One region of the Streptomyces sp. NPDC002787 genome, then DNA from elsewhere that is predicted to be linked to it. Evidence: riboswitches for the same ligand, from Rfam matches in the RefSeq annotation. Region 1 holds a riboswitch; each other region holds the start of a gene.
What was found. Region 1 has a riboswitch for cyclic di-AMP ahead of ACWD26_RS37940 (C40 family peptidase). Riboswitches for the same ligand answer to the same signal wherever they lie in the genome.
Positions count from the first base shown of each region.

Region 2: it holds a riboswitch for cyclic di-AMP, as region 1 does, so the genes downstream of both, ACWD26_RS32120 (LysM peptidoglycan-binding domain-containing M23 family metallopeptidase) here and ACWD26_RS37940 (C40 family peptidase) in region 1, are expected to answer to the same signal.
Region 3: it holds a riboswitch for cyclic di-AMP, as region 1 does, so the genes downstream of both, ACWD26_RS30370 (M23 family metallopeptidase) here and ACWD26_RS37940 (C40 family peptidase) in region 1, are expected to answer to the same signal.

Region 1 covers NZ_JBSFVC010000039.1:33,189-36,452, forward strand. Annotated here, with positions in the region: gene ACWD26_RS37930 (ATP-binding protein) at 46-504, shown strand; gene ACWD26_RS37935 (DUF6328 family protein) at 476-1,045, opposite strand; gene ACWD26_RS37940 (C40 family peptidase) at 1,176-1,649, opposite strand; cyclic di-AMP (ydaO/yuaA leader) riboswitch at 1,653-1,823, opposite strand; gene ACWD26_RS37945 (hypothetical protein) at 2,195-2,512, opposite strand; gene ACWD26_RS37950 (ATP-dependent Clp protease proteolytic subunit) at 2,520-3,161, opposite strand.
Region 2 covers NZ_JBSFVC010000026.1:122,516-125,779, forward strand. Annotated here, with positions in the region: gene ACWD26_RS32115 (DUF6250 domain-containing protein) at 131-844, opposite strand; gene ACWD26_RS32120 (LysM peptidoglycan-binding domain-containing M23 family metallopeptidase) at 1,024-2,022, opposite strand; cyclic di-AMP (ydaO/yuaA leader) riboswitch at 2,027-2,185, opposite strand; gene ACWD26_RS32125 (alpha-galactosidase) at 2,488-3,264, opposite strand, start outside.
Region 3 covers NZ_JBSFVC010000024.1:48,712-51,975, forward strand. Annotated here, with positions in the region: gene ACWD26_RS30365 (GntR family transcriptional regulator) at 1-300, opposite strand, end outside; gene ACWD26_RS30370 (M23 family metallopeptidase) at 512-1,300, opposite strand; cyclic di-AMP (ydaO/yuaA leader) riboswitch at 1,313-1,487, opposite strand; gene ACWD26_RS30375 (M16 family metallopeptidase) at 1,691-3,079, opposite strand; gene ACWD26_RS30380 (M16 family metallopeptidase) at 3,076-3,264, opposite strand, start outside.

The sequences.
Region 1 (3,264 bases):
CGCTCCCTGTCGGACACCGGTCCCGTGGGAAAGGGACGCCTCGCCATGGCAGATCACCAGGAAGCATCCGTCACTCTGCCGAGCGATCCCGCCTCGGTGCCCGCTGCCCGGAACTACGTCACCACCGTGCTGGCCGAATGGGGCCTGCCGGGTGACACGGACATCGCGGACACCGTGCGCCTGATCGTGTCCGAACTCGCCACCAACGCCGTCCAGCACACACTCGGTCAGTCGCCCACGTTCACCGTGGACATCGCGCTCGACCGGGACGAGCACCTGCGCATCGGCGTCACCGACAGCCATCCACGTTTTCCCAAGCGCCTGCCCGCCGCCGTCCAGCAGGACAACGGCAGGGGCATGGTCATCATCCGCTGGCTGACCGCCGAGTGCGGCGGCAGGCTGAGCATCAGACCCACACGGGAGGGCGGTAAGACGGTGGCGATCGAGCTGCCGTGGACGGTCCCCGTACAGCCGGTCAGGACAGGTGGTCCGCAGGAGCCGTGACGGAGTCCTGACCCCGGGGGGCGGGGACCGTCCCGTCCTGACGCGGCGTCCTCGTGCTGCCGTTGCGCTCGGAGCGTCCCACCAGCTTCGGGAGCACGGCCCACAGGAACAGACACCCGAGGAGCGTGCCGACCCCGGCGATGATCCCGGCCGTCCGGCCGAGCGTCACGTCCACGACGAGCATCACGGACCCGGCGAAGGCCGGCATCAGCACCCCCAGGCCCACGGTGGCCAGCCGGGACGAGACCTGGACGATGGTGGGCTTGGCGTTCTGCTGGAAGAGCAGCCGGTGCAGGGCGGCCGGGGCGGTGAAGAGCGTCGCCGCGAGGACCGCCAGCAGCAGGGTGGTGACGTAGGTGGCGCGCTGTACGGAGTCCAGGTCCGGGAAGCGCGGTGTGAAGGCCAGCGTCAGCAGGAACGCGAAGAGGATCTGCACCCCTGTCTGGGTGACCCGCAACTCCTGCAGCAACTCGGCGAAGTTACGGTCGGCGCGTTCGAGGGGCGTCTCGTTGCGGGCGGGGCGGGTGCTTTCGTCGGCCATGACTGAACGAGTAACCAGTTCGGCCGGGGGTACGCCCCTGTGCAAGGGGCGCGGAAGAGCGACCCGGGGGGCGGGTGAGGAGCAGGCCGGGGGGCGGCCGTGCGTTCCGCCGCCGCCCCCCGACGGTGGGTCAGCGGACCCGGCCGTACCAGACGCTCTTCGTCCAGATCTTCTGCAGCCGGACGACGTCACCCGTCTTCGGCGAGTGCCAGATCTTTCCCTTCCCCGCGTAGATACCGACGTGGTAGACGTTCGAGCCCGAGTGGAAGAAGACGAGGTCTCCGAGCTTGCGGCTGCTCGCGGAGATGTGCTTCGTCTTGTTGTACTGCTGCTGGGCAGTACGGGGCAGCTTCTTGCCCGCCTTCTTGAACGAGTACAGCGTCAGCCCTGAGCAGTCGAACCTGCCTGGGCCCGTGGCGCCGTACTTGTAAGGGGAGCCCTTCTTGGAAGCCGCGACCTTGAGTGCCTTCGACGCCACCGTGGCGGCCTCGGCGTCGGCTGCGACGCCCGGGACCACGATGCTGCCGCTGACAGCGGCGATGGTCAGAGCCGAGGCCGTGCCGGCCCGGGTCAACAGCGACGGGACACGATTCAGCGCAGTCATGCGCAACCCTTCGTCAGCCGCCTGTGAAGGATGACCTGTCGGATTCGGGCTGACAAAGTTGCCCGGCCGCTGACGCGGCTTCACCCCAAGGGCTGCTCGGCCCGGTCATGGCGTGACCGTTCCGGCGACCCGTCGTGCTTGGGTCCTCCACTCCTGCCGATGCAATCCTGTCGACCGGTCATCCGGGCGGCGGCAGGACTCGGCGTCCACCCGGATCGCCCCGCCGCTGCGGCGGGGGCTTGTCGTCAGGAAGGGATCTTGACGCACGGAAGTCCGAAAATCCCAACGGAATCGGGGATTTGTGGTCTTACTCACCACTCGCCCGTTCGGGTGGACAGGACGATTTCGGTAGGTGTGTCCACGTGGCCGAGGAGGTCCGCACCAGCACCGGAATAATGCATTCCGTCAGTTCGGTGGCCAGATCGCGCAACTTCACAGGTTCTTTGGACGTATGGGCCGATGGGTCGATCGTGCTAGGCCGTCCGGAGGGTGCGTACCCGGGCCGGACGCCCCGTCAGTAATACGGCGAGCGGCCGGGGATCGGTTCAGGCCGGTGAGTCCTCCGGCTCCGGCGGCAGCGCGACACGGGCCGCCCGGCGCTCGCCGTCGAGAACTCTCAGGGCCCGCGCGAGGGTTGGGGCGTGCACCTCGTTCTCACCGCGCCTGTGCATCAGTTCGAGCGCGTCGCGCAGAGCGATCGCCTTGGCGACGAGCGCCTGCGCCGCGCGCAACCCGCGGTACGTGTCGCCCGGGCGGGCCGGATTGATCCGGCCGAGGAGGTCGACCGCGTCCAGGTAACGGTCGATCAGCTCCGCCTCGGCGCGCGTGAGCGCGGGCAGCGGCGGCAGTTCGGGTGGGAGCATCGACGCCTCACCTCGCGCCGGGGAGCGTGCGCGAGGTCTTACGGCTCGGGATCACCCGATCGGCCAGTCCGTACTCCACCGCCGCCTCGGCGTCGAGGAACGTGTCCCGCTCGATGTCGGCACTGATCCGCTCGGGGCTCTGCCCCGTGTGCCGTACGAGCATCTCCTCCAGCTTCCGGCGGTTGCGCGTCAACTCCGCCGCCCGGATCGCCAGATCGCTCGCCTGCCCCTCGATCCGGTCGGCCGACGCCGGCTGGTGGATCAGCACGCGCGCCCCCGGCAGCACGAACCGCTTGCCCGGTGTGCCCGCCGCCAGCAGCACCGCGGCGGACGGCCCGGCCTGGCCCAGACAGATCGTCTCCACATCGCAGGTGACGAATCGGATCGTGTCGTAGAGCGCCGTCATCGCGCTGAACGAGCCGCCGGGCGAGTTGATGTACAGCGAGATGTCCCGGTCCGGCGACTGGTACTCGAGGTGCATGAACTGCGCCATCACATCGTTCGCGGACGTGTCGTCGATCTGCGTCCCGAGGAACACGATCCGTTCTTCCAGCAGCTTCGAGTACGGATCCATCGTTCGGTGACCCGCACTGGTGCGCTCGGTGAACTCGGGCAGCACATGGCGGGCCGACGGTCGGTTCGCGGGCATGGGAAATGCCTCCTCTGATCGACTTCTGTAAAAAATGTACAGGACGTACGTATGGTGGGGGGAGGGGTGTCGGCTCAGAGCGAAAAAGTGCCTCACGGGAAGC
Region 2 (3,264 bases), on a different contig from region 1:
CGAATCGTCTGTCACATCGCCCCATGATTCACCTTGGGATGTGACCTACGCGACCGTAATAAAGGCTTGACGCCCGGTGAGATAGACCACGCGTCAAGCCTTGGTCAACTCCGGAATACAGACGCGCTCATCACCGGCCGACCAGCCCCCACACGCGGAAGTCCTCGATCCGGAAGTGACTCCACGTCGTCCGGAACGCGAAGTGCCCACCCGTGTACGGCTCCGGGTCCACGTAGTCGAACACAAGCCGTCCGTTGTTCCACCAGCGCACGGTGGGGCCGTCCGAAACGATCCGTACGCGGTTCGGCTCGTTCGCGACGAGCAACGGCTCGGTGTAGTCGAAGACCAACGGCCGCACACCCGCCTCACCGACGTACCGACGCAGCCGCGTCGTGGTGTTGTAGTTGGCCCCGTAGCCGGAGTAATAGGTCTTCAGGTAGTCGTACTCGGCGAGCGCACCACCTCGCGGGGTGGCGAAGACATCGTCCGGTGAACGCACGTCGACGGCGTTCCAGAAGTTATTGAGGTCGGAGACACGGTCATTGACGCCTCCCTCGGACACGGGCGTGGCCGTGTACTCGATGACGTACGGCCCTTCCAGCCTCCGCTTGAACCACACGGTCGCCCCGGCCGGCACATCGACGTCCAGCACCCCGCCCGAGGCCGTGACCGAGCCACCCCTCTCCAACTCCACGGCCCACCGACCGAGTCCGTGCCGAAATCCGTCCCCGGCGATCAGCCGCCCCCGCCGCCGACGCGACGTCGCACTCGCGACCGCGGCCGGAGCAAGCGCCGCGACAGCGGCACCGGCAGCGAGGACCCCAAAGGCTCTGCGGGTGGCCATGACACTCCTTGTGTAGGTGACCCAGAAGACAGAAAGCGCTTACAGGATCACTCTCTCCCCACGGTCACACCACTGTCGAGACCCCCTCGACCAAGCCACGGCACGCCGAAGGCCGGACCCCCGGGATCAAGGGGGTCCGGCCTGTCACAACCGGCGGGGTGCGAACGAACGCGTCAGCCTCAGACGCCGACGCCCTTCGACCGCAGGTACGCCACCGGGTCGATGTCCGAGCCGTAGTTCGGGGTGGTGCGGATCTCGAAGTGGAGGTGCGGTCCGGTGACATTGCCGGTCGCCCCGGAGAGGCCGATCTGCTGACCGCCGGTCACGGACTGGCCCGCGGAGACGGAGATCGACGACAGGTGGGCGTACTGGGCGTAGTAGCCGTCGGCGAGCTTGATGACGACCTGGTTGCCGTACGCGCCGCCCCAGCCGGCGGAGACGACGGTGCCCGCGCCCACGGCCTTGAGGCTGGTCCCGGTCGGCGCCACGAAGTCGACGCCGGTGTGGTAGCCGCTGGACCACATGCTGCCGGCGGTCTTGTACGCGGTGCCGATGCTGGCGCCCTGGAGGGGCATGCTGAAGCCGGAGCCGTTGGACGACGAGGACTGCCCGCTCGACGTGGAGGTCGACGCCTGGGTGTCCTTCGACTCCTGCGTCGAGGAGCCGGAGGACTTCGACGACTGGGTGGACTTCGACGACTGCGACGGCTGGGTCTTCGCCGACGACTGCGGCGTCCCGCTCGACGGGGCCCGCTCACCGATCGTGAGCTTCAGTCCCGGGTGGATGAGCGACGGGTCGGAGCCGATCGCCTCGCGGTTGTCCGAGTAGAGCTGCTTCCAGCCGCCCTCGACGTCCTGCTCGTCCGCGATCTTCGAGAGGTAGTCGCCGACCTTCACCGAATAGGTCTTGGTCGCCGCCTTCTTGGTGGCGGTCTTCTCCGCCTGCGCGGCCTTCTCAGCCTGCTCGATCCGTGCGCCCGCCTCGGCCGCGGCCTTCTCGGCGGTGATCGTGGCCGTCTTCTCGGAAACGCCGGAGACGGCGGCCGTCGGGGTGGCGGCGTGGGCGCCTGCGGCGCCGATCAGCGGCAGCGCGAGCGCCGCGCCACCGGTGCCGGCGGCGGCGATCGAGCGGGTGAAGCGCTGGGACTTCGGACGGCGGTGCTTACCCTTCGCGGGCATGGCGAATTCCTCTCCGTCGCCTGCGAGGTGAGCTGTCGGGTGCGGACTGGAGATGTCCGGCCGTGCTTGCGCACGGCTTTACCCCTAGCCGTTCCGGAGACCGGAACAGGCGGTACTACCTGTGGGTCCCCCGCTCCTGCCGTGGATCGGGTCGGTACTCGGCTCCGGTCGGCGGCAGGATTGGGCGTCCGTCCGGATTGACGCCGAACGTAAGCGACTTGTGCCCACAGAGACAACCATTGGGACTTCCTGTGCGTCTTCCTCCCTGATCCTTACATCAATTCATGATTACGCTCCGTAAAAGACCGACCTTAATCGTTTTCCAACCGCCCTGGAAACAGTCCGGAATTACATGGACATGACGGCGACAGACGGTCACGAATATGACGCTGCTCACGCACCTACGACCCAGTAGCCTTTATTCCAGGGCGTGTTGGAATTACCGCTCCATTTCGGACAGTTCACTCATGTGCGACGGAGGCGGATAACTGCCGCATCGAAGTCGCCGCGCAGTCCGGTCCGCAATCCGTGATGCGACAGCACGGCACCCCGATACACCTCACCCGTTTCGCGGCACTCATACGTTCCTGCCGGGTCGAGGCCGCGCAGCCGGAGCGGGGCGAGCGGTTCGCCGTAGTGCTGCGCCTGGAGCCAGGCCAGCACGACGACCTCGTCACCGTGCACGTACTGCACGGCGCTCAGCCCGCCCGTTGGCGGCCGCAGCCGGTAGAGGTCGCCTCGCTGCACGACCGGCCGGATCTCCTTGTACAGCTCGACCCAGTCCCGCGCCTCGGCCAGCTCCTCCTCGGTCCACTCGGTCAGGTCCCCGCCGACACCGAGCACACCCGCCATGGCACTGACGAAGCGGAACCGCAGCGAGCTGACCCGGCCGTTGAGCTGGTTGTTCGGGCTGTCGGTGACCCACGCGGCCATGATCCGGGCCGGGTGGATCTGACTGAAGCCGTGCTGGATGGCGAGCCGGTCGAGCGGGTCGGTGTTGTCGGAGGTCCACACCTGGTCCGTCCGGGCCATGACCCCGAGGTCGATACGGCCGCCGCCGCCCGAGCACGACTCGAACGCCACCCCCGGATGCGCGGCCCGCAGCCGGTCCAGCAGGGCGTAGAAGGCCCGCACATGCTCGACCCACAGCTTCTGCGGGTACGACTCCCCGGGCCAGCCGGCGTCCGTGAAGCAGCGGTTGAAGTCCCACTTCACGTAGTCGATCGGCGCACTGGAGAGAAG
Region 3 (3,264 bases), on a different contig from region 1:
GTGTGCCTCCGTACGGCGCTGGGCGGCGCGGGCGGCGCCCAGCGGCTCCAGCAGCATGCGCATCTCCAGCAGGTCGGCGGCCTCCTGCTCGGTCGGCTCGGCGACGCACGCGCCCGCGTGCCGACGGGTCACCACGAACCCTTCCGCCTCCAGCGTGCGCAGCGCCTCACGCACGGGGACCCGGCTGACGCCGTACCGGCGCGCGAGCAGTTCCTCGGTGAGGCGGCTGCCGCGCTCGTAGACACCCGCGACGATGTCGTCGCGGATAGCCGTGCATACCGAGTGCGCCGGAATACGCATGACCGACCTCCGCCTTAATCCCCGTGAAACGTCGATGATTGACGTGTGTTCCAGTGACTCTATTGCAGCGAGCCGGAATTTCCGATGGCGGACCGGAATCCATGGATATTTTTTGGACAGGAGGTGTGTCACAACGGACAAGGAGTACGTCACAACGCGGAAAGCCCCGGCTCGGTGAGCCAGGGCCTTCCGGGAAGAGCTGAGCGAGGCGTCAGATGTTCACGCCGTGCGAGCGCAGGTACGCGGCGGGGTCGATGTCCGAGCCGTACTCGGCGGTCGTCCGGGCCTCGAAGTGCAGATGCGCGCCGGTGACGTTGCCGGTCGCCCCGGAGAGGCCTATCTGCTGGCCGGGGGTGACCGTCTGGCCGACGGAGACGCCGATGGACGACAGGTGGCCGTACTGCGTGTACGTGCCGTCGTTCATCTTGATGACGATGTTGTTGCCGTACGCGCCACCCCAGCCCGCCTCGACGACAGTGCCGGAGCCGACCGCGAGGACGGCGGTGCCGGAGGCCGCGTGGAAGTCGACGCCGGTGTGGCTGCCGGAGGACCAGACGGCGCCGCCGGCCTTGTAGCCGGTGGAGATGTACGAGCCGCTGATGGGCGCGACATAGGAGTTGAGGCGCTCGCGCTCGGCCGCACGGGCGGCGCGGGCCTTGATCTCCTCGCGCTCCTTGGCGGCGGCACGTTCCTGCTCGGCCTTCTCGGCGGCTGCCTTGCGGGCCTCCTCCTGCGCCTTCTTCTTGATCTCGGCGACCTCGGCGGCCTGCTGCTGGGCGGCGGCCTGGGCGTCGACCTGGTCGGCGACCGTGTCGCCGAGGGTGATGATCTGGTTGAGACCGGTCTGCTCGACGGCGGGCTCCTCCGCGGCGAGCGCGGGGGCTGCCAGGGTGCCGATGACACCGGTGGTGGTGAGAGCGGCGACGCCCACGTTCCTCGTGGTCGCGCGCTTCACACGGCCGGGACGGCGGTGCTTCCCGGGGGCGCGGGTGAACGCCATGAAGTGGCTGGTCCTTTCCTTCCCTCTCGCCTACCGGGTTAGCTGACGGGTTCGGAGCAGGAAGGTCTCCTACGGCTGCCCCCCGTTTCGCGTCGCTTCGCGAAGGGCACCCGATTCACCCCAGGGACTGCGGTGGGTCCCCGGCTCCCCTGGCTCGCGCCATGCGGGGACTCGGCGATGACTGTCCGGTGCCGCGGCTGCGGCGGACTGCTGACGAACAGCCGGACCGACGCTAAGGGCGCCGTCTTCGAAATAACAAACGGATCACGGGTTTTGAGGCGTACGCCACAGGGCAGACGTGCAACCTCCCCCATCAATAGGGACAAACGAGGGCCCTGGCGACTCTTCAGTCACCAGGGCCCCGGAGACGCGCGTCGTTCTGCCCGGTTTCTACTCGGCCGGTACGACGGTGACTTGGCCGATGCCGAGGGCCCTGACCGGCTCCTCGATCTGCGCGGCGTCGCCGACGAGGACGGTCACCAGACGGTCCACCGGGAAGGCGCTCACGGCGGCGGCCGTGGCCTCCACCGTGCCCGTGGCGGCGAGTTGGCGGTAGAGCGTCGACTGGTAGTCGTCCGGCAGGTACTGCTCGACCTGGTCGGCCAGCGTGCTCGCCACGGCGGCGGCCGTCTCGAACTTGAGGGGGGCGACCCCGACGAGGTTCTGCACGGCGACGTCGCGCTCGGCGTCGGTCAGACCCTCGGCGGCGAGGGTGCGCAGCACCGTCCACAGGTCGTCGAGCGCCGGTCCGGTGTTGGGTGTGTCCACGGAGCCGCTGATGGCGAGCATCGCGGTGCCCGAGCCGTCGGGTGCGGAGCGCAGCACCTGGCCGAACGCGCGCACGCCGTAGGTGTAGCCCTTCTCCTCGCGCAGGACGCGGTCCAGACGGGAGGTGAGGGTGCCGCCGAGGCAGTACGTGCCGAGCACCTGGGCCGGCCACACGCGGTCGTGCCGGTCGGCGCCCACCCGGCCGATGAGCAGTTGGGTCTGGACGGAGCCGGGGCGGTCCACGATGATCACCCGCCCGGTGTCGTCGGCGGTCACGGACGGCACCGGTCGCGGCTTGGCCGGGGAGCCGGTCCAGGCGCCCAGGGTCTCGCCGAGCACCGTGTCGAGGTCGACGCCGGTGAGGTCGCCGACGACCACGGCGGTGGCCGTCGCGGGGCGTACGTGCTTCTCGTAGAAGGCGCGTACGGCCGCGGAGTCGATGCCCTCGACGGTCTCCTCGGTGCCCTGGCGGGGGCGCGACATGCGCGAGTCGGCCGGGAACAGCTGCTTGGAGAGCTCCTTCGCGGCCCGGCGGCCCGGGTTGGCGGTCTCGTGGGGGATCTCGTCGAGCCGGTTGGCCACCAGCCGCTCGATCTCGCTGTCCTCGAACGCGGGGGCCCTGAGGGCGTCGGCGAGCAGGCCGAGCGCCTTCGCCAGCCGCGACACGGGCACTTCGAGGGAGAGCCGAACGCCGGGGTGGTCGGCGTGCGAGTCGAGGGTGGCGCCGCAGCGCTCCAGCTCGGCGGCGAACTCCTCGGCCGTGTGCTTGTCGGTGCCCTCGGAGAACGCCCTGGTCATGATGGTGGCCACACCGTCGAGACCGGCGGGCTCGGCGTCCAGGGGCGCGTCGAGGAGGACCTCGACGGCGACGACCTGCTGGCCGGGACGGTGGCAGCGCAGGACGGTCAGACCGTTGTCGAGGGTGGAGCGCTCGGGCGCCGGGAACGCCCAGGGCCTGGCCTCGCCGGCCTGGGGCTGCGGGTGGAAGTCCATGGTCGCGAGCTCGGTCACTTCGCCGACTCCTCGGTCTCGTCGGTGGTTTCGGCGGCCTGCGCCGCGGCTTCCTCTGTGTCGTCCTCCTCGCCGTCGACGGGCTCGTAGACGAGCACCGCGCGGTTGTCGGGCCTCAGACGCGCCTTGGCGATCTCCTGGACCTCCTCGGCGGTCACGTCGAGGACGCGGTCGACGGCGGTGAG